One region of the Paenibacillus sp. FSL M7-0802 genome, then DNA from elsewhere that is predicted to be linked to it. Evidence: riboswitches for the same ligand, from Rfam matches in the RefSeq annotation. Region 1 holds a riboswitch; each other region holds the start of a gene.
What was found. Region 1 has a riboswitch for cyclic di-AMP ahead of MHB54_RS25605 (3D domain-containing protein). Riboswitches for the same ligand answer to the same signal wherever they lie in the genome.
Positions count from the first base shown of each region.

Region 2: it holds a riboswitch for cyclic di-AMP, as region 1 does, so the genes downstream of both, MHB54_RS12885 (3D domain-containing protein) here and MHB54_RS25605 (3D domain-containing protein) in region 1, are expected to answer to the same signal.
Region 3: it holds a riboswitch for cyclic di-AMP, as region 1 does, so the genes downstream of both, MHB54_RS18595 (TrkH family potassium uptake protein) here and MHB54_RS25605 (3D domain-containing protein) in region 1, are expected to answer to the same signal.
Region 4: it holds a riboswitch for cyclic di-AMP, as region 1 does, so the genes downstream of both, MHB54_RS06230 (hypothetical protein) here and MHB54_RS25605 (3D domain-containing protein) in region 1, are expected to answer to the same signal.

Region 1 is NZ_JBBOSD010000001.1:5,590,211-5,595,736, reverse strand. Features, by position in the region: gene MHB54_RS25620 (PspA/IM30 family protein) at 111-779, opposite strand; gene MHB54_RS25615 (NADH:flavin oxidoreductase/NADH oxidase) at 867-1,889, opposite strand; gene MHB54_RS25610 (polysaccharide deacetylase family protein) at 2,195-3,001, shown strand; gene MHB54_RS25605 (3D domain-containing protein) at 3,200-3,868, opposite strand; cyclic di-AMP (ydaO/yuaA leader) riboswitch at 3,875-4,043, opposite strand; gene MHB54_RS25600 (amino acid ABC transporter ATP-binding protein) at 4,278-5,000, opposite strand; gene MHB54_RS25595 (ABC transporter substrate-binding protein/permease) at 4,987-5,526, opposite strand, start outside.
Region 2 is NZ_JBBOSD010000001.1:2,770,995-2,776,520, reverse strand. Features, by position in the region: gene rsmI (16S rRNA (cytidine(1402)-2'-O)-methyltransferase) at 1-767, shown strand, start outside; gene MHB54_RS12900 (AbrB/MazE/SpoVT family DNA-binding domain-containing protein) at 892-1,146, opposite strand; gene MHB54_RS12895 (HD domain-containing protein) at 1,478-2,761, shown strand; gene MHB54_RS12890 (TatD family hydrolase) at 2,804-3,574, shown strand; cyclic di-AMP (ydaO/yuaA leader) riboswitch at 3,776-4,058, shown strand; gene MHB54_RS12885 (3D domain-containing protein) at 4,330-5,478, shown strand.
Region 3 is NZ_JBBOSD010000001.1:4,037,238-4,042,763, forward strand. Features, by position in the region: gene MHB54_RS18590 (CPBP family intramembrane glutamic endopeptidase) at 1-1,563, opposite strand, end outside; cyclic di-AMP (ydaO/yuaA leader) riboswitch at 1,825-1,977, shown strand; gene MHB54_RS18595 (TrkH family potassium uptake protein) at 2,387-3,727, shown strand; gene MHB54_RS18600 (potassium channel family protein) at 3,825-4,502, shown strand; gene MHB54_RS18605 (LysR family transcriptional regulator) at 4,508-5,413, opposite strand.
Region 4 is NZ_JBBOSD010000001.1:1,243,306-1,248,831, forward strand. Features, by position in the region: gene kdpA (potassium-transporting ATPase subunit KdpA) at 1-1,443, opposite strand, end outside; gene MHB54_RS28685 (potassium-transporting ATPase subunit F) at 1,595-1,672, opposite strand; gene MHB54_RS06230 (hypothetical protein) at 1,856-2,251, opposite strand; cyclic di-AMP (ydaO/yuaA leader) riboswitch at 2,367-2,539, opposite strand; gene MHB54_RS06235 (glutathione peroxidase) at 3,006-3,491, shown strand; tRNA gene MHB54_RS06240 (tRNA-Leu) at 3,637-3,719, opposite strand; gene MHB54_RS06245 (urease accessory protein UreF) at 3,983-4,720, shown strand; gene MHB54_RS06250 (hypothetical protein) at 5,017-5,265, shown strand; gene MHB54_RS06255 (helix-turn-helix domain-containing protein) at 5,361-5,526, opposite strand, start outside.

The DNA.
Region 1 (5,526 bases):
TCTTGACCTTCATATAATGTTTTACGCCTCCAGGCAGGGAAAAGCGAAGGAGAAAACGTTTCTCCTTCGCTTCCTGAGCAATCACCCTTGGCGGCACTGCTAAAATGTTCTTATTTATTTTCGTATTGCTTCAACAAAGCGGCAAGCTCATCGTCCACGGCGCTTTTCTTATCCAGCTCCTTGAACTCCTCATCCAACGATTTTTCCTTAGAAGACATTTCGTTGCTCGCTTCGGCACGTGCTTCTGCTTGCAGCATTTTTTCTTCCATACGCTTCAATCCGGCAGTTGCCGTATCAGAGCTAAAACCGTTCATAGCTTTGTTAATTTCAGTTTGCGCTTTAGCTGCATTATAACGAGCAACCAGTGTCTCGCGCTTGTTTTTCATTTCTGTCAGCTGTCTGCGCATTTCATCCAGCTTGCCACGCAGGTTATCGGCTGCAGCTTTGTTCTGTTCGTAACCAGCTTTGAACTCATTCATTTTTTGTTCAGCAGATTTCTTTTCTTCCAGCGCGCGACGAGCCAGATCTACATTTTGTGCTTTTGCAGCGGTATGTGCCTGTTCTTCGCGTTTCTTTACCAAAGCAGCCTGTTCTTCGTATTGCTGTTTGAATCTCTTTTCAATAGCAATTTGAGCGGCTACCGCTTTCTCTGCATCTTCCAGGTCCTCTTGCATATCACGAATGTATTGATCCGTCATTTTAATTGGATCTTCTGCCTTGTCAATAATGGCGTTAATGTTGGACATCGTAAGATCTCTTAATCGTTTGAAAATAGACATGTGAAGTTCCTCCTAGAGTTGAATGCTTAAATTTTAAGCTCTGTACACATGTTTACGCAAGCTTTGCAAAGAGGGTTTCAAAAATATCTAAAAGCCGCGCAAATAAGGCTCTGGGATGTCGGCCTGTACTTTTAGCTCCCGCGATGCATGCAACGCCCAATAGGGATCACGCAGCATGGCACGGCCTATTGCTACCAGATCAGCTTCTTTCTGCTGAACAACCCGACGGGCGTCCTCATAATCATCCAGTAAGCCAACAGCAATTACAGGTACATTCAGCTTTTCACGGATGGTATGAGCCAAATCCACCTGATAGCCGGCACGCGCAGACGGGCCTCCGCCAGAACCAATCGGACCCTCACCACCAGAAGAGATATGGAAAATGTCCACACCCGCATCACGATATCGTTCCCCTACGCCTGTTATGTATTCCACATTATATCCATCCTCGACGTATTCTTTGGCAGAAATCCGCATAAGCACAGGCATATCAGCAGGAAGAACCTCTTTAACAGCATGTATGACCTCAACACCGAACAGTGACAAATCCTGCCCATATTCATCTTCTCTGGCATTTGTTAAAGGCGAATGAAATTGATGGATCAGATAGCCGTGAGCGCCATGTATCTCGACCGTGTCAAAACCTGCTTCCACCGCGCGGCGCGCGCCTTCTTTGTATGCCTGAACCAGTTCCCTGACTTCAGCTGTCTTTAAGGCGTGCGGCTCTTTAAAGCGTTCGCTAAAAGGAATCGAGGAAGGACCCACAGGTTGCTCAGCATCTTCAGCCTTGCGTCCAGCGTGGCCTAGTTGAATGCCAATTTTGGCACCATACTTGTGAACTTCCTCTACAATCTTACGATATGCAGGAATATGTTCGTCACTCCAAATACCCAAATCACGATCTGTAATACGTCCATCTGGATGGACCGCTGTCATTTCCACAATAATAAGTCCAGTGCCTCCTACTGCCCGGCTCACATAATGGACATGATGCCAATCCGTTGGATTTCCGTCCTTGGCCTCCACGCTGTATTGGCACATCGGGGGCATGACAATCCGATTTTTTAAAGAAAGCCCCTTTAATTGATAAGGAGTAAACAAGTCGGTCACTTTTATCCATCCTTCCTTCAATTCCATGTCTGTACAATTATGAATTGCATCCCCATTATACACCAGCTGTCACGGTATACCGAATTCGTTGTAAGGCTAAAACTTGCGAAAATGCTCCTGTTTTCGGTCATGTTTAAGAGAATATGTACGTTTAGCTCCATCATCTTCATTGATAATCGTTTCATCGTGGACTTCTTTCCAGTCGTTTATGAGCCGAACTTGGTAACCAGCATATTTTTAATAGGACAGGTACATAATAGTCGAGAGCACCACTAGGTATCACTGCACGGAAAGGGGGGATACATATGCCGTACAGGGGAGTGTTGCCAGGCTTGGCACTGTTACTAGCATTTTCAAGTTTACCCGTTCACGCGGATGCGCCTCCCAACATCGGAACGCCCCATCCCAAGGAAGCAACTGTTGCTTCTTCTGTACAACAGAGCATAGATCGAGCAACTCCTACATTAGCAATGCTGCGAAAAAAACATGCGGACATTTTTAAAATGTGCGGCCCACACACCCGCCAAATTGCCCTAACCTTTGATGATGTGCCCGATTCTAGGTATACGCCGCAGGTTTTGGACGTATTACACGCCAATGGCATCAAAGCTACCTTTTTCATCGTCGGTCACCGTGCGGAAAAGCATCCGGGGATCATACGCCGTATTATCCGTGAAGGCCATGCTATAGGAAACCATTCCTATACTCATCCTGATTTTAGGAAGGCCACACCAGAACGCTTTCGCAACCAGATTACAAAAACAGAACGTATTTTACAAGCCAGCGCAGGTTTTCGCCCCAAGTTGATTCGTCCACCCTACGGTGAAATCACGGAGCCTCAAATCCAGTGGGCACGTCGTCATGGCTACATGATTGTCAATTGGAATGTAGACTCTCTCGACTGGAAGGGACTAAGTAAAACACAAATTCAGCGCAATGTGATCCCAGCTACTGGGCCTGGCTCTATTATTTTAATGCACGCAGGTGGAGGTCAAAGTTCCAACTTGCAAGGCACTGTTCAAGCTCTGCCGGGTCTAATTCACTCTCTAAAAGCTAAGGGCTACAAATTTGTCACAGTCCCCCGGCTACTCCACACATCGGAACAGAAATAACCATATGTTTATGATTGAGCTACAAGCTAAAGCAACGTAAAAAGGCTGTCTTACCAGCAGAAGTTTTCTGCTCGTCAAGACAGCCTTTTTTATGGATAGGACCTGATAAGAGTCTGACCTAGTTATATGCGGTAGGATACAGGCATTAAGTTTACATAATATATATTATGTTTAATTAAACCATATATACGTATAATGCTATTTATCAATAACGTACAGCTTCACATTTTGAAATCCAAAGTCGTTCACAAATGATTTGTTGCCAGGAATAAAGATATCAATCCGTTTTCCTGTAATGGCGCTGCCCTGATCGCGAGCGACAGCTACAAAAGAATGATCCGGCAAACCTGGGTGGGAATAGCCTGTAACCAGCACTTTCGTGCCCATCGGAATGACGTTCGGGTCTACCGCAATTGTACCTAGTTTAAGCGGATTGCCGTAGTAGTCCACTGCTCCCCATTTACCATTCTCATCGGCTGCGGCAGAATACGCAGTAGCCTTAACGTCGACTATTTTGCTATAGTTAAATGTTTTGCCCCACGCTTCAATCGCTGGCCCCTCATTCGCTGGTGCTTTCTCCGTAAGAAGCTGAGGCTTCGAATCCGAAGCTGCATTCACACTTTTTTCACCAGGTACCTTAATTTGCAGACCTGCATATATATTGTTAGAGGCAATGTTTGGGTTCGCCTTCGTCAGCTCGTCCACTGATACTCCATAACGTTGAGCAAGCAAAAAGAAGGTATCGCCATCTTTGGCAGTATGAAGCGAAGCAGCATCCGCTACTCCAGCTGTCTGTGCCAGCCCTGCAATGGCTGCGGCAAGCACCGCAAATTTCATGGTTTTTCCAATATGTTTTAGATGTTTCAAAGATATGTACCTCCTCTGTTATGCCTGCGAAGTTAGCTGTCGGATTCGGACTCAGGAGAAGCCCTATGCTTGTGCAATTCACCCCTAGGCATATTCCATATCGTCTTATGACGTATCGGAAAGACTGCCGTTGTTACGTCCCCCGCACTTCCCATAGTTTGGGCCCAGCATTCAGCGTTTTTCATAACCGCATGCTGTCCCGGTAAGTTTTGGCTTACTGCATAATATCACAATTTTGTAACCTTATCCGCATGAAAATGTTGGGAACCTTGAACATCATACTATACTCGTTACAATTTTGTCACCAAGAAATCGATATTTGTTACGAAAATATGGTGAAATGGTGACAAAAAAAGAAAAAGCCCTCCGTCAAACGGAGGGCTTTTTTATAGCTCATATCAGCACTTTCTTACAATACTTTGGCAAGAAAATCACGGGTGCGATCATGGCTTGGAGTACCAAATACCTGCTCTGGTGTACCTTGTTCCACAATTTGACCGTTATCCATAAAGATGATTCGATCGCCTACCTCGCGGGCAAAGCCCATTTCATGCGTCACGATTACCATGGTCATGCCGCCTTCGGCGAGCTTCTTCATTACATCCAGAACCTCTCCAACCATTTCAGGGTCCAATGCAGAAGTCGGCTCATCGAACAGCATTACGTGCGGCTGCATGGCCAAAGCACGCGCAATCGCAATACGTTGCTTCTGACCACCGGATAGCTGGTTCGGATAGGTATTCTTCTTATCCTCAAGCCCTACGGTACGCAGGAGTTCTAGCGCAATTTTTTCCGCTTCCTTCCCTGACTGTCTTCTAACCTGCGTTGGTGCAAGCGTCAGATTCTGCAACACTGTTTTATGCGGGAACAGATTAAAATGCTGGAACACCATCCCCATCTTCTCCCGGGTTACATTAATATTATGACCACGAGCTGTAATCGGCTCGCCCTCAAACAAAATCTCCCCGTCCGTAGGCTGTTCTAGCAGATTCATGCAACGTAAAAACGTACTCTTCCCCGAACCGCTGGGACCGATGATGACGACGACTTCACCTTTGGCGATATCTATATCAATGCCTTTTAAAATCTCATTCTTGCCGAACGATTTACGCAGTTGTTTAACGGTGATCACTGGCTCTCAACTTCCTTTCCCATAAACCCAGCAGCTTAGACAAGCTGAATGTCATTACAAAATAAATAGCGGCTGCGATTACGAACGGACTTAATCCTTCGTAGGTAATGTTCTTAATGACCTGGGCCTGATACATAATATCCACCATCCCAATGGTCGAAATAATGGATGATTCTTTAATGATCGTAATAAACTCATTACCGATAGCAGGCAAAATAGATTTAAACGCTTGCGGCAAAATGACATGACGCATAGCTTTGCCTCGTCCCATACCCAATGAACGGGCAGCCTCCATCTGTCCACGGTCTACTGCCTGGATACCTGCACGGAAAATTTCAGCCAGATATGCCGAGCTATTCAGAGACAATGTGATTATACCAGACTGGAGTGGAGTAAAATTGACACCCAGCGTCAAAGCAACCCCGTAGTGAATAATCATGAGTTGCACCAGCATAGGTGTGCCACGCAGTATCTCTACATAAGTGGTACCTAACCACTCAATGATGCGTACTCCACTCATACGTAG
Region 2 (5,526 bases), 2.8 Mb from region 1:
CCTTAAAATCATGTAGTATTATTGCTGCCGAAGATACGCGGCAGACACGCAAACTGCTCACCCATTTCGAAATTACACCGGATATGCTCTTCAGTTATCATGAACATAATAAGGCTGCCAGTGGGCCTGAACTGATACGTTATATAATAGAAGGAAAAAATTTGGCACTGGTTAGTGATGCAGGTCTACCGGCCATTTCTGACCCTGGTTCGGATCTGGTCAAGCTGGCACTGGAAGCGGAAATTAGCGTCATTCCTATCCCAGGAGCAAATGCAGCACTATCGGCTTTAATTGCTTCAGGACTGGATACAGAAAGGTTCACCTTCGCTGGCTTTCCACCACGGGAGAAAAAGGACCTAGAGAAGCTGTTGCTATCGTTTCAGGTATCTCACGGCACAATTATTTTTTATGAATCGCCTCATCGCATTGTGAAGACATTGATGGTGTTGAAGGAAACATTAGGTTCACGCAAAGTGGTGCTTGCGCGTGAGCTAACCAAGCTGCATGAGGAATGGGTGCGAGGAACCGTGGAGCAATGCCTTGCTAAACTAGAGGAGAATCCACCAATTGGTGAATATTGCCTGGTGGTTGAAGGAAAAGACGAAGAGGAAGAGGAACAGGAACGTCAGGCGTGGTGGCAGTCCTTATCTTTGGAGTCCCACGTCGCACATTACGAGGCAGAGGGACTTACACGCAAGGATGCAATGAAGCGTACAGCCACAGATCGTTCAATCTCCAAGAGAGATGTTTACAACGCACTCTTATGAATATCTGTCTGAACAAAAAAGGGCCTTCCAACGGTTGGGTTCAAACCGTGGAAGGCAACAAGGAGTATATATGAAAAAGGTTAGAATTAACAATATCTGATAAGTCTATTATATACTAAAATTCTCAGTTTGTCACAGGTGTTGGGATTTCAGAAATGCAATCTTGGCAAACAATTTTCCCTTTGAAGTAAATTACGTTCTCAGCATTGCCGCAGAAGATACAAGCAGGCTCGTATTTTTTAAGCATGATGCGTTCGCCATCAACATAAATTTCCAAAGCGTCTTTCTCTCCGATTCCCAGGGTACGACGCAATTCGATTGGAATAACAACACGTCCGAGCTCGTCAACTTTTCTTACAATACCAGTGGATTTCATCATAATAAATCAGGCTCCTCTCGCCGTTTAAAATAATATAAGTGTCATGATTCGACAAAATTTTCTCTTTTCTGATATTTACTATACCAACGATTCCCAAAACAGTCAACCTTAAAAATGTAGTAACAGTCTGATTATGCAAAAGTATTTAGATTAAAGACCTTTATTCATGTGTATTGCCTTATCTTATTGATGATTTATTCAGTTTGTCGATTTGGAAATGTCGAAAAACTATAATTCGACATATTACGACAAAGAATGTCGAATGAGGGAAAACATTTAGGATTTTATTGTATTTTAATCCATTATTCCGAATATTAAAGGAGCTGATATCTTGCACCAGCCACTCAGTGAAGAAAAAGTTTTTAAAGACCCGGTACATAATTATATCCATGTTCAGGATACTGTGATATGGCGGCTGATCAACACGCCGGAGTTCCAACGTTTACGGCGCATACGGCAGTTAGGCACATCGTATCTTACGTTTCATGGAGCGGAGCATAGCCGTTTTTCACATTCATTGGGCGTATATGAGATTACGAGACGTATTATTTCTCAATTTGAACGTGGAGATTTCCCAGATTGGCCGAAGGAGGAAAGGCTGGTTGCTCTATGTGCAGCTTTATTGCATGATGTGGGGCATGGCCCATTTTCTCATTCAATTGAGGAAGCCTTTCATATGAACCATGAGGATTGGACATGCCGCATTGTACTGGGAGACACGAAGATCAACGCTGTGCTACGGCAAGTCGACGACAAGCTTCCACAAAAGGTGGCTGCGGTTATAGCCAAAACGTATGATAAGCCAATCGTTGTCAACTTGGTAACCAGTCCGCTAGATGCTGACCGTATGGATTATTTGTTGCGGGATGCTCATTCGACAGGTGTCAACTACGGCACAATTGATTTGGATCGTATTTTACGACTGCTACGTCCTCATAATGGGAGAATTGTTGTGAAGGAATCAGGCATGCATGCAGTAGAAGATTATTTAATGTCACGCTACCAGATGTATTGGCAAATTTATTTTCATCCTGTAACACGCAGCTCGGAAATCCTTTTACGTAAAATTTTCAAGCGAGCAAAGGAATTGTTTAAAAACGGATATGAGTTTGGTTTTCTGCTGGACCCGCTGCCGGATCTGTTGAAAGGAGAGCTTACAGTAGAGCAATATCTGATGCTCGACGAGTCATTAATCCAGACCGTATTTAGCCAGTGGAAACGAGAAAAGGACGAAATTTTAAGCGATTTGAGCAGCCGTTTTATGGACCGTAGATTGTATAAATATGTAGAGATTGAAAATATGGATACAGATACCATTGACAGTATTAGAGAAGCTTTGAAAGAGGCTGGTTTGCACCCTGAATATGATTTTGAAATTGATTTTCCGACAGATCTTCCTTATGATGTGTTTCGGCAGGGTGGCTCGACGGACAACCAGATTTTACTGCTTGGACGTCAGGGCGAGGTGAGTGAAATATCCGAAGTTTCGGAAATTGTGCGCTCAATAAGTGGTATTCACCGAGGAAAATATCATATGTATTTTCCCCAGAATAAATTGAACGCGGTAAAAGACAGGCTTCCTGCCGAAATAAGGAATTATTTTGTCAAAGAATAGACAACTATATAGAAATGTAAGTAAAAAAAGGAGATGTAAACCTTGGATTTATTCGACACTCATACTCACTTGGATGCGCCACAATTTGACGAAGATCGTGAAGAAGTTATAGCACGTGCTGTCGAATCAGGAGTAACACGGATGATCAATATCGGATTTAATCGTGAGACCATTCCATCCACCATGAAATTGGCCGAGACGTATGATTTTATTTATGCGGCAGTTGGATGGCACCCTCAGGATGCTATTACAATGCAGGAGGGCGATTTAGAATGGATTGCATCGTTATGCAGTCATAAGAAGGTTGTAGCCATCGGAGAGATCGGTCTGGATTATTATTGGGATACATCACCGAAGGATGTTCAGCATCGGGTGTTTCGAAATCAAATTGGTCTGGCTCGTGAGCTCAAAATGCCCATTGTTATTCATAACCGGGATGCACATGAAGATATTGTTAGGATATTGCGCGAGGAAAAAGCGAGTGAGATTGGAGGAGTCATGCACTCCTTTTCGGGTAGCTGGGAGACAGCCAAAATGGTGCTGGATATGGGATTTCACCTTTCCTTTGGTGGTCCAATAACGTTCAAAAATGCCAAGCAGCCAAAAGAGGTGCTCGCACAGGTGCCGCTGGACCGTCTGCTCATTGAAACTGATGCTCCCTATCTGACGCCTCATCCGTTTCGTGGGAAGCGAAATGAGTCTGCACATGTGAGACTGGTAGCAGAGGCTGCAGCCCAAATCAAAGGGATTACAGTGGAGGAATTAGTGTCAATAACGACCCAAAATGCCCTGGAACGATTTGACATTCAATGAAAAAGTGAAGAAATCGATCAAAATAAAGAGATAGACGAAGCTAATCATGAATTTGTTGCAGGAAACTCGAGAATATTACAATATTTTAACCGAATATTTTAAAAAATGTACTTGAAACCTGCTTTACAACATGCATAGAAACAGGATATCATCTTTTCAGTGAATTGTTGTTTGAATGTAAACATCAACAAGTCATTTCATGAACCAGTCTCGCTGAGTCCCTTTTACAGGGAACGGGGGAACCGATATGGCTTACAGTACGTCCGGCATATGTGCAAGAAGGGAACGTCTCTTCCGCCAGCCGGCTCGACCGAAATTCTTTCCCCGAATGGGATTGAATAGGTGGAGGAGCCGTATTTCGATTTCTTTCTGGGTCTTCGGGGTGAATGTGAAGGCGACCGCCATGAGCGGTTGACCCAAGCTAGGGCGACTCTCTACGTCCGAACCCGACAGCTAACCCCGTAAGCGTAACAAGAGAGAAGCCATCTCGTGCATGAGTTTTCCCGCATATTCACACATGCCGGAAGCCACGAAAGAGCTCTCTAGTCTCTTTCTCTGGCTTTTTTTGTTGTGAATAAAAGAAAATCTGTCATCATACTGTGGTTAAACAGGGGAGGACAGCATGCCGCGAAGACGGGTACATGGTGCAGGACAGTCGCAGTTTGGGCTTGTCTTGTAGAAAATCTGTTATAGTCACGTCAAATCTCAACTATGTCTTACTCCAGACGGCGGGCTATGTAAGGAGGACGGAGGAAATGGGCATTTTCCAAAAAAAGGATACCCATGAGTCACGCTCATCCAGCATGTCTTACGTATTGCGTTGGAAGCAAGAGAATGTGCGCCAGGCTGCTTTGGTTGCTATTTTTCTAATCGCGCTAACGATTATGATTTCAATTCTGATGTACACGCAATCTAAAAAACAAGTCTTTTTTGTCATCGATGGCAAGGCGTCTGCGGTAGAAACCCGGGAATCCAAGCTTCAAGATTTGCTGAGCGAGCATTCCATTTCACTTCAGCCGCATGATACAGTTTCCATGCCGCTAAATGGAGCAATACAGGATGGCGATCGCGTAGTCATTAAACGTGCCAATCAAGTCAGAGTATCTTCAGGCAATGAGACGAAAAAGCTGTACACAACAGAAAATACAGTAGAAGGTGCCATTCGTACCTCGGGCTATAAATTATCATCAACGGATAAAGTTTATCCTGCGTTGGATGCCTCTGTTTCGTCTAACATGGACATAAAAATCGTCCGTGTGAAGAAACAGCAGGTCGAACAGAAAAAACAGGTGCCTTATCAGGTCATCAAAACGGCCGATCCGAGTCTTTATAAAGGCGATAATCGGGTCATTCAAAGCGGCAAATCGGGTGTGGTCGTCCAGCACGTTCAAAAGGTATATCATGATGGAAAGTTGGTATCCAAACAGCTGGTTAACAAGGAAGTTGCACAGAACCGTGTGGATAAAGTCATTGCAGTAGGAACGAAGAAAAAACCGGTCGTTCTGGCTGCTTCCGTCGGTCCCAATGATGCCGTTAAGGCAACGACGGTTAGTTCGGGCAGTGCTGTCCGTAAAGCAGGCGTCAATTTTAAATATAGCAAAGTTTTACAAAATGTCTCCATGACGGCGTATTCCTCACAGGAGCCAGGTATCGGTACACGTACTGCATCCGGCGCACGTGTCACGGAAGGACGCACCATCGCGGTCGATCCGAGTGTAATTCCAATCGGCTGGTGGGTGTATATCGAAGGGGTGGGCTTCCGCCGTGCGGAGGATACCGGTGGCGCGATTAAAGGCCACAAAATCGATGTGTATTATGAGAGTTTGAGCCGAGCCAACCAATTTGGTCGTAAGCACGGTAAAACCGTTTATGTTATCGGACCGATAAAGCCTGAAATCAACTAAAACAGGTTGTGTATGTTGAGGGCAATGCGATAGTATTAACAACATAGT
Region 3 (5,526 bases), 1.6 Mb from region 1:
CAGACTCATTACACTAAGCCCCATTAGAATGCTGTCAAAAATAACGTGGCTGAACATGGCGGCAATAAAACCGTAACGCAGGAACACAAAACTGAACAGCAAACCAAGAAAAGTCAGCTCAATAGGTCTAGAAATCACCGGATAGATCGGATAAAGTGTATGTCCCAGTGCCCAAATCAGCGTGGTGATCAGACAAGCAACAAAAGTGTTTTTCACTATTTTTTTGACCATCGGAATACCAAACAGACGGTAGACAGTCTCTTCTCCAATACCTGCCATCCAGGCCATAATCGGCAGTAACCATGGATAAGCCATATTGTAAGGGGATTGCGTGGCATCTGTTGTGGAGAATGTATTAAATGTGCGCTCCAGTATAAAGAATAAGATGGATTGTACCCCGAGTAAAATAAAGGCCCACAAGTAGCCAACATACATACTGCGAAGCACATACAGCCCGTAGCCCGGCTCTTTCGCACGCGGCCATGCATTCAGTCCAACCTGACGCATAAGTCCGTCACCGCCGACCAAGGAGAAGTAGAGCGCTACTGCCATGAAGAAGGTAACACCAATCTGGAACACCATAAGAAATATAAGCATGCCCTTACCGCCTGCTTCTGCTTGCAATAAAGGCAGCATGTTCATTGTCCCAGCTATACTTGCAATAAAGTATAGCTGGGACAGAACAATGCCGCGTACAAATGAAGTATGTCGTCGGGTGAGTGACGCATACACAATGGCAAGAACACCCAGCACAAAGCTAAATAGGGCATAACCCGCATAGGTCATCCAATTCGCCCAAAATGTTTGCTTTTCGATATAATCGGTATAGGACGACGGGGCCGAAAAGCTTTGAGAGAAGGAGCGAACATCACCGTCTTCGAAAGTAAAAGCCAGTGTAAGTACCGAGGCGCCGATTTTTTTATCGTCTACGGTATACTTTAATCCACCTTCTTTTTCAGTGGTGGCGAGCTTCAAGTCCGACGGCTTAAAGCCAAAGCGCTTGACCCATACTGCGGCCGCCTGCTCCTTGGCTTCAAGCGTCATGCCGTCCTCAGCTACACGTATAAGCCTGTTACGTGCTTCTTCATCCGTAGAAATATCAGCCTGTGTGTAATTGGTACTGGAGGTGATCCGTTTAAAGCTAACGACCTTCCCAGTGGATAAATCCACATGAATTTGCAGTTTGCTTTTCGCTGAGGATTCAGGCAGATCAACCCGAAAGGTTTCGTAAGGGTAATTTTTCTTCCATGTACGGTCGTACTGTTGAAGCAGTTTTTCTCTAGATAAATAACCGTACAAATCTGTTTCGGCCTGATAGGTCACGACAGGCTCCTCTGGCTGTGATTCAGTATAGCCCAACTCGGAGCGGGCAAAGTCCAATGCGTGTATGACCGCTTCTTGTTTGCTGATGACCTTTGCGTTCATTACTGATTCTGGACTCGGATTACTAAGCGAGGGAATAAGCAATTGAAAGATAAAAAAGCAAATCAGGCCAATCCCGCCCAGCAAGCCTAATTTTTTGAAGTTGGCCGTGAGCACGACCGGTTTCCCGATAGGATTCATGAGTTTCCTCCTTAATCTGTAAATAAGAACATCCATTAAAGATATCATACTGCACAGGTTCCCGCCAACAGACCAGCGATATTCATGAAAATAGAGTGAAAGCACTTTAAAGTTCCAATAAAATAAGATAAGCTGCGATTAAACGATGCCCATTCGCAAAATAAAGCCAATTTCACGTTTTTTCGGCGAAATCGGTTTTGTGATCTGGATATAGAAGGATTATAATCTTGAGGCAATGCCTATAAAATACATAGGTAATGATATACAGTTGAGCCGAATTTCTATGAGAAAACGGGGGAACCATGTTACTGGGGTGAATTTTACAGCCGATCCTGCTGGATTGGATGTGTAAATAGGGCATACTGTGCTGCCCGAATCCGTCAGCTAACCTCGTAGGCTATGAGCAGGAACCAAGTCAGGCACTCGGTTTTCCGGTGTCTATTTTTGTGCGTATAAAAGTGTTTGGATTGGTTAGACCGCTGCGGGTGCAGATTATTCTTCCGATTGCTGTTATCCCCGGATTTTTTGATTGTATAACCCCTTTAATGGTTAAAATCCGGAGATAAAGGCAAACGCTTCGCTTCTTCAGAACAATTCTGCTTCCTTCGCTGCTGCCCGCCAATAGCACAGGGGGCAGAGTAGTGCTTGACATGCATTCTTCCTGTATTCAGGGAATGCTAATTATAGTTACTAAAGGTTTGGAAAAATCAAAAAAATTAGGGGCAACGACGATCGGAAGATCAAATGGAACGCGTAGCGGGCTTACACCGTATTAAATCACTGTTTTTATAGTTTTAAGGATTAGGAGAGAAGTGATGAATAGATGAATCCCAATGCAAGCTGGCTCCGGCTTTCTCCACCGCAGATATTCGTTGCGGGCTTTGCCATTATCATTCTAATAGGTAGTTTATTGTTAATGCTGCCGATCTCCAATACAACAGGAAAGCCACTTGCGTTTATAGACGCTTTGTTTACTGCCGCTTCCGCGACCTGTGTTACAGGGCTTGTCGTAAAGGATACGGGGACCTTTTTTACAACCTTTGGTCAAGTTGTTATCGCTGCGCTCATTCAGATCGGCGGCCTGGGCTTTATGACTATGGCTACCTTGATCGCGCTGGTGTTCAAACGTCGGATTTCCTTACGGGAGCGCCTCATTTTACAGGAAGCGATGAATCAGACCTCTGTCGAAGGAATTGTCGGATTGATTCGTAAGGTGCTGCTGTACTCGCTGGTCATTGAGGGCGTATGTGCTGCAATATTTGCGATTCGCTGGTCGTTTGATATGCCTGTAGGCAGGGCGATTTATTTTGGGATTTGGCATGCCATCTCCATGTTTAACAATGCTGGTTTTGACTTATTCGGGCACTTTCGCAGCCTGACAGGTTATGTATATGATCCGATTGTTAATTTTACAGCTATGTTCCTGATTATTTCAGGCGGCATTGGTTTTGTAGTGATGTCGGATCTGGCAGAATATCGCAAGCGCAAGAGACTGTCCTTGCATACTAAGGTGGTACTCAGCATGACGGGCGCTATGATTGTAGTCGGCACGCTCGTGATTTTTGTATTTGAATTTACGAATCCAAAGACTCTTGGCTCGCTTGATTGGGGTGGTAAACTGCTGGGATCTTTATTCCAGTCCGTTACCCCCCGTACCGCAGGTGCCAATACGCTGGACATTGGAGGCTTGCGGCAGGCTACGCAGTTTTTTATCATCATACTCATGTTTATCGGGGCTTCTCCTGGCTCTACTGGAGGCGGGATTAAGACCACAACATTCGCGCTGCTCATTGGAGCCGTGATTTCGATGCTACGGGGGCGTGAAGATATTGTGCTGTTCAGGTACCGACTTGCGCAGGGACGAATTTACAAGGCTTTGACCATTACACTGCTGGGGCTGCTGTTCGTGATCGGGGTGACCATGATTTTGTCGGCAACCGAAGATCATCATTTTTTGATGATCTTGTTCGAGACGGTGTCTGCGTTTGGTACGGTGGGGCTGTCGATAGGGCTTACACCTGATTTGACAGTCATAGGCAAGCTGGTGATTACCCTGACGATGTTTGCAGGTAGACTGGGGCCACTCACGCTAGCTTATGCACTGGGGCCGAAAAAGGGTAAAGAATTATATCGTCATCCGGAAGGCAAAATGATTATAGGATGAATCATTTCATATTCATTTCGTTGGTTTAATTATTTCAGGATTTTTGTAAAATCCTCATTTATGAAATTGATTCAGATAAGGGAGTTTTCGAGTAGATATGAAAACGCAGCAGTTTGTAGTTATTGGCTTGGGGCGGTTTGGCTCAAGCCTGGCTTTGCAATTGGTGGATATGGGGTGCGAGGTGCTAGGCATTGACCGGAATGAGGATGTGGTGGACAGTATGAGTGAGATGTTGACACATACTGTCGTGGCGGACGCTACCGATGAAGACTCATTGCGATCACTGGGCATCCGTAATTTCGATTGCGGCATTGTTGCTATTGGTGATGACATTCAGGTAAGCATCCTGACCGCCATTTTGCTGAAGGAGCTGGGTGTGAAAAAAGTCGTAGCCAAAGCCATATCTGTGCTGCACGGGCGTGCGTTAGAGAAGCTCGGTGTGGACCGGATCATTTATCCAGAACGGGATATGGGTATCCGGGTGGCTCATCAGCTAGTCACGCCTAATTTGCTCGATTATTTGGAGTTGTCCAAAGAATACAGTATTGTGGAACTCAATGTACCTGCATGTCTGAATGGAAAAACGCTAGCAGAGCTAAATGCCCGTACTCGCTTTGGTTGTAGTGTCGTGGCGCTTCATACGGCGAACGGTATCCTGATCGCACCGACGGCTATGGATCGGCTAAAAGCAGACGATATTATGGTCATCATCGGCTCGAATGACAATATCGGTCGCTTTGAGGATGAGGTTGTTAATGTCAATGAAGAGGGCTAAACCCTCTACACCATACGGTAGCCTGCAAACGACGCACGTGTCTCGCTAATCCAGCGTCGTGCTGTCGGACCGAGATCGGTCGTCTCCGAGTAAATGAGGGAGGTCGTTCGGCGTGTCTCCTTCAAATCGGGCAAGTATAATGCAGTGAGTCCATTATCCCGTAATAGTTCGCTGCGCAAATAGGATTTGGGTAGCAAGGCGGAAGCCTTACAGGTTGGAAGCAGGCGTACAATTGCCTCGAAGGAGTCGATTTCCATGCGGATATCCGGCATGATGCCGCTGCGCTGGAATAAGTCATCCGTCAGACTGCGATACCAGGTTCCTTTGGAGAAAATAATCATCGGCAATCCTTGCAGGTCTTTCATCGAGGCCGTTCCTGTCTTGACGGTTAATTCATGTCCAATGGGAACAACAAGCTCCAAATGATCATCAAATAGCGGAATGCAACGCAGTCCAGCTTCATGAATGGCAGACCCGACAATACCGGCGTCTGCTTTTTTATCACGTACAAAGGCGACGATTTCATGGGTTTTACCGGTGAGCAGCTTCAGCTCGGTTTGAGGATGCTTGCTCATGAAAGCTTCGACGAGGGTAGGCAGCGTCGTTTGGAGTGTTGTGAGGCTTGCGCCGAGTGTAAGCATACTCTGGGCTTCATTTTTGTGCTGGGACAGCTTTTGTAAAAAGCGAAGCTGTCGTTGCCGTTGCTCTAGTGCGAATGTATAAACAAATCGGCCAGTGGACGTAATTTCGAGCCGTTTGCCCCGACGATCAAAGAGATTCACACCCAGCTCTTCCTCCAGCTTGGCAATTTTGCGAGACAGGGCAGGTTGGGACAGATTCAGCAGTTTGGAGGCTTTATTCAGGCTGGACTGCTCGACAATGACGGCAAAAGCGTTCAAATCCTCAAACAAATCATCCACTTCCTCTCTATATGCAAAAAAGACATAATAATTAATACGTATATTGCAATTCCATTATAAGCCGAAAAGGAGTAACATGAAAGCGACACAAGATGTTCACACTT
Region 4 (5,526 bases), 4.3 Mb from region 1:
CCAGAATACGTTGTTATCCGAAAGACCTTCAAATCCCGAACCGTTATTTGCGGCAGATGACGCATATTCATAGAGCACCTGAGTCAACCCGTGATAGCCAGGGTTAGTGACCGCATCGTATCCCCAATGACTCATAAATGCAAGTGCAGTTGGGGCGAGAATAAGAAACGGATGTACCAAAATGGCAATCGCGATCAGCTTCATTTCCTTGCCTTCAATCTTCCTTCCCATAAATTCCGGAGTTCTCCCGACCATCAGTCCGCATATAAACACACCCAGAATCGCATACATCAGCATATTCATCAGCCCGACACCCTTGCCGCCAAAAATGACGTTTAGCATCATTTCTCCCAAAGCAGCCATACCACCCAGTGGGGTTAGTGTATCATGCATATTATTGACCGAACCTGTCGTTGCCGCTGTTGTGACCGCAGTGAATAAAGCCGATTGTCCAATGCCGAAACGAACCTCTTTCCCTTCCATGCTTCCTTGAGAAGCATCCACACCCAGTGTCTGGATTAACGGATTACCTGTCTTTTCAGACACATACGTAATGGATAGAAAAATTAGAAACAATACCATCATGGAGCTAAAAATAATCCAGCCCTGTTTACGATTACGGGCAAACAATCCAAAGGTATACGGCAACGAAGCCGGCATTACCCACATTGCCAAAATTTCCAGCACGTTCGTCCAAGGACTTGGATTTTCAAAAGGATGCGCAGAGTTAGCTCCCGCATAACCGCCCCCGTTTGTCCCCAAATGCTTGATGGACTCCAGAGAAGCAATGGGTCCCATAGAAATCTGCTGCTGTGTTCCGCTCAGCGTCGTAAGATCCGCCGTAGGCTGTAGCGTCTGTGGTACCTTCAATCCAACCAGCACCAGCGTAAGCACAAAGGCCAGCGGCAGGAAAATCCTTATAATGGCTTTAATAAAATCTTGAAAGAAATTGCCCATCCCTTCACCGCGCCGCGTCAATCCTCTCATAAAAGCCGCAGCAACCGCAAAACCGGAAGCAGCCGAAGTGAACATCATCATCGTGACGAACGCCATCTGTGTCAGATACGTAAGCCCGCTTTCTCCGCTATAATGTTGGAGATTCGTATTCGTCATAAAGCTGATTACCGTATTAAAAGCTAGTGATGCTTCCATATTACTGTTTCCCGCCGGATTACCGGGAAGCATTCCCTGTAAACGCAACAGCAAGTAGCTGATCGCCACAAGCACGACATTCGTTGCAATGAAACTCATAACATACGTAGTCCAACGCATGCTTTCTAGCTTCTTCAATCCTACTATCTTATAAATCAGCTTTTCTGTTCCGCCAAAAATCCGATCCGTCCGATTGGGTTCATTCGAGAATACATGATACATATAGGTGCCCACTGGCTTTACCAAGAGCAGCAATATGACGATCACAATTCCAATTTGAAGCAGCTCCATCCTTTATTCCTCCTTCAAAATGCTCCTGCGTTTGGAACAACAGACCTGCTTCCAGAGCACCAATTGTGTGCACACGTTTGCGAAAACCCGCTACCTATGATGCTTAATATTCAGATCTGTTGTTCCCGCCCGCTCTATCCCCTATAGCTGACTAGAACTTTTCAGGGTTCAGGAGTGCGTAGATTAAATACATAAACACAATAGCCGTAAGCCCAAGTATAACGATCATCCTCTTCGTCCTCCTTTAGAGGTCTGCGCATCACACCAGCGTACAAACAGCAGTATCACTCCATAACTCACAGCCATGACGAGCAGCATGTATATATCCATCATGTTTATACCCTCCGTATCGGTCCTCAGATCGCCATTCTTATTTGATCATAAAATCATAAAACAACTATGTTATAAGTGCTTATCCGTTCAGCAGAAAACCCACCTCTCCGTTCAATGTGTAGATCACATGATCCGCTCCCAATCCCCGATAAATTCCTTGTGGATTACAGCCGTGCGTAATAACATAGATCGATTCCGATGTTAGCGGCCGACATATTTGCAGGAAACGGCACGTCAGATTCAAGCTGTTCTCGAACAAATACACACTACCAATTTCTTTTTTTGGAAAATTCCATTTTCCCGCTTGCATGGTATTGATGCGGACAATGTGCTCCACACCCATTTTTTTGAGCTGTCGTTCCTCCTGGGCGCTATTCGTGAGAACTGCAAACGCCAATTTTTTGAAAATAAGCAATTTCACAAAACTTCTGCCCGCTTCATTCGGTGCAGTGACAATAATTAACCGACCTTCCATCAGTAGCTCCTCTCCCGGTATAAAAAGACAACAAAAAGAAGCCGAAGGAAAAAGGCTTTCCTCCGGCTTCTTACATATCCATGATAAAATAAACCATGGCTGCACACGGCGGTTTGTTGCCTCTCCCTGTACGCTTACGAGGTTAGCTGTCGGATTCGGACGTGAGAGTCGCCCTATTTCTGGCACTTGACCTGAAAATTCACCCCATGAGACACACGGCTTCCGAAGCCGTACAATCTCGATTGGTTCCCCCGCTTTTGCAACTGCAAAATTCAGCGCTATAGACATTTCGTTGTTGCTTCATTCAAGTTAATTTGAAATTACGTCTTGAATCATACACCCGCGCATGGAAGACTGTAAAGCTCAACTGCGGGGTTATAAATCGGCCTTTAGAGCCTAGGATATTAATAATAGCGCTTACAATGCAACTATGCTTCTCACAGCTCCTTCAATCTCTGTTTTTCATCCCTTTTCGAAAATGACAAGCATGTCAATATTGGCGTAGGGTAGGGCGTTTTTGGCCTTTTTTTGTAAAAAGAGAAGAAAATACGCTATATGTACCAGCTAAACACCGATTGAACCCGCTTTTATAAGAAGAAACACCTTAATTCGCTCCATTTGCGGTGCGATTTACTGTTTTGAACAAAATACGATTTTACAGCGGCTAAAGGCTTGATACAGCTTTTCAAAACTTGCAACCTCGATTTTAATTGCTTACAATTTAATTGCTGAATATTGAATAAGGAGAGATACTATGACCGTTTATGAATATGATGCGCACACCCTGCAAGGGAAACAAATTCCGTTATCCACATATGAAGGGAACGTTCTGCTTATCGTGAACACTGCCAGCAAATGTGGGTTAACCCCCCAATACAAAGCGCTACAAGAGCTATATGACCAGTACCATGAACAGGGGCTCGAAATTTTGGGATTTCCCAGCAACCAATTTGCCAAACAAGAGCCAGGTTCCAGCGAGGAGATTTCCGAGTTTTGCCAGATCAATTATGGTGTTACCTTTCCGATGTTCGCCAAGACAGATGTCAATGGCGATCAAGCGCACCCCTTATTTCGTTACCTGACCCAAACTGCTCCGGGGGTATTAGGGTCCAAAGCGATCAAATGGAATTTTACTAAATTCTTAATTACACGAGAAGGTAACGTATTTAAGCGCTATGCACCGCAAACCACTCCAGATAAGCTGGCGGGAGATATAGAGAAGCTTTTGCAGCAAAACTGACATCCTTCTTTATCACAGTTAATAAACGACCGGTTGTCTACCGTTGTTCTGTGGCAAAAGGATATAACGAAAAATGCTTAACAAAAAAAGCATCCCTTCACGTAAACCGTGTCAGGATGCTTTTTTAACTGAGTCTTGCATATAATGCGGTCGAGAGGACTCGAACCTCCACGGGCGTACGCCCACTACCCCCTCAAGATAGCGTGTCTGCCATTCCACCACGACCGCAAATCATAATGTAATGAGGCAACAGATTTATTATACTCTCTCATCAACTATTTGTAAACAAAAATATAATAATTATTTTATATGTTATTTTAACTAACATATATGAGCGATAAGAATATTTAATTTGACACAAAAGCTACTTAAATGTAAATATATATTACATATATTTCGAATATCTTTCGTCCCCCCCAAGTAAAGAGTGAAATAACGTAACATAAGGATTCACTTCGAGGAGGCGAACCACCCTGCATAAAGGCAACCGCTTGCTGAACTATGCATTATTGTTGGACCCTTCCCTACCTGTTGGTGGCTTCACCCGTTTCAACGGACTGGAGAAACTATCCCGTAACGGACATTTGAACAGTCTACAAGACCTGGAACATTACATGCTGGATGATTTGTATCCTCAATTTACAACCGTTGACGGCATGGCTATCAAAAGTCTGTATGTCGCCATCCAGCAGAATGACAGTTGGCGGATCGCCCTCATTGATAAGATGCTGCATACCCAACGTCCCTCCTGGCAGCATGTGAAGGAGTTTCGTCTATCCGGTCAGCGTCTACTCAAGCTCGCTAAGGCTCTTTATCCTTGGCTTGAATTTGACCAGTTGGAATCCATACTCATTCAATACAATGCGATTGGCACACTCGCTACCGTTCACACCTGGATTAACTTCCTCCTCGGAAACGATGTAGAACAGACCGTTCACGGCTATCTTAGCGCAGCGGTGTCCTTCTGTGTGGAAGATGCCTTCAAACTACTCAATCCTCCTTATGAGGAAAAGAACCCTCTTATGGAGCGTATGACAAGCGAGCTCCTCTCTGCCTGGAAGAAGCTTAACCAACCTGAGCCAACTGCATCTCAGCGTCGCTTTCTTCACAGACATTGGTCCAGCTCCTACATCACTCTACCTCTTTATATGAGCCATAATAACCAATTGGATGAACCTAGACTGTTTTCCTCCTCAGGTCTATTCAAACGCCTTCCAGCATCCCCCTGATGCGTCGCTTCGCCAATGTGGTCACAACACCAAAAACACTCTGTCCCTTTCCTCAGGTGGCAGAGTGTTTTTTATCCACATATAATCGCAATTCACACCATTAGCAGACTCTAGACGGATTATCAGAACCACCTAGCACTTAATTAAGTAATTAATTCAACAAAATGACGCATTTACGATTGTAAAAACACGTATAAAAGTGTATCATAGTGTCAGATGGTTAATTCTAACATGTTTACTGATGATTATTATAACACACCAATTATTCCGCAAGAATCCGTAAGGGGCGATTTCTCTTGAATAACAAAATGCCTGTCACCTCCTTCGGGTGGGCCATCAAACAACGGCTTGTCGAACTTCGACTGGATCAGAAAACATTTTGTGAGACACACAATATTCCGCCTTCACGCTTGTCCAATCTGATTCACGGCACCCGCAAAGCACAAAGGTACAGAAAACAAGTTGCTGCAATTCTGAACATCGACGATAACGATTATAAGGAGGCACCGCACTCTAAACCTAACAAGCATTCCAGTTACATATAGGTCATTCCATATCACCAAGAAACCAAATAAACCCGTAAAGCGAACCCCTCCAGTTCGTTTACGGGTTTTCAACCCAGACATCTTTAGCCAAAAAGTTATTCCGGCTTTGTTTTATCCTTCTCACTTTTTTGCTTACGGTATTTCGCAAATTCAACATATTCTAAAATAAAATTCTGTTCTTCCGTCTCAAGATCTTCTGCCTGGCAATTCAGTGGCCCCATCACTCCAAAAAAATAAGCAGCCTTCTGCTCCTGAAGTACG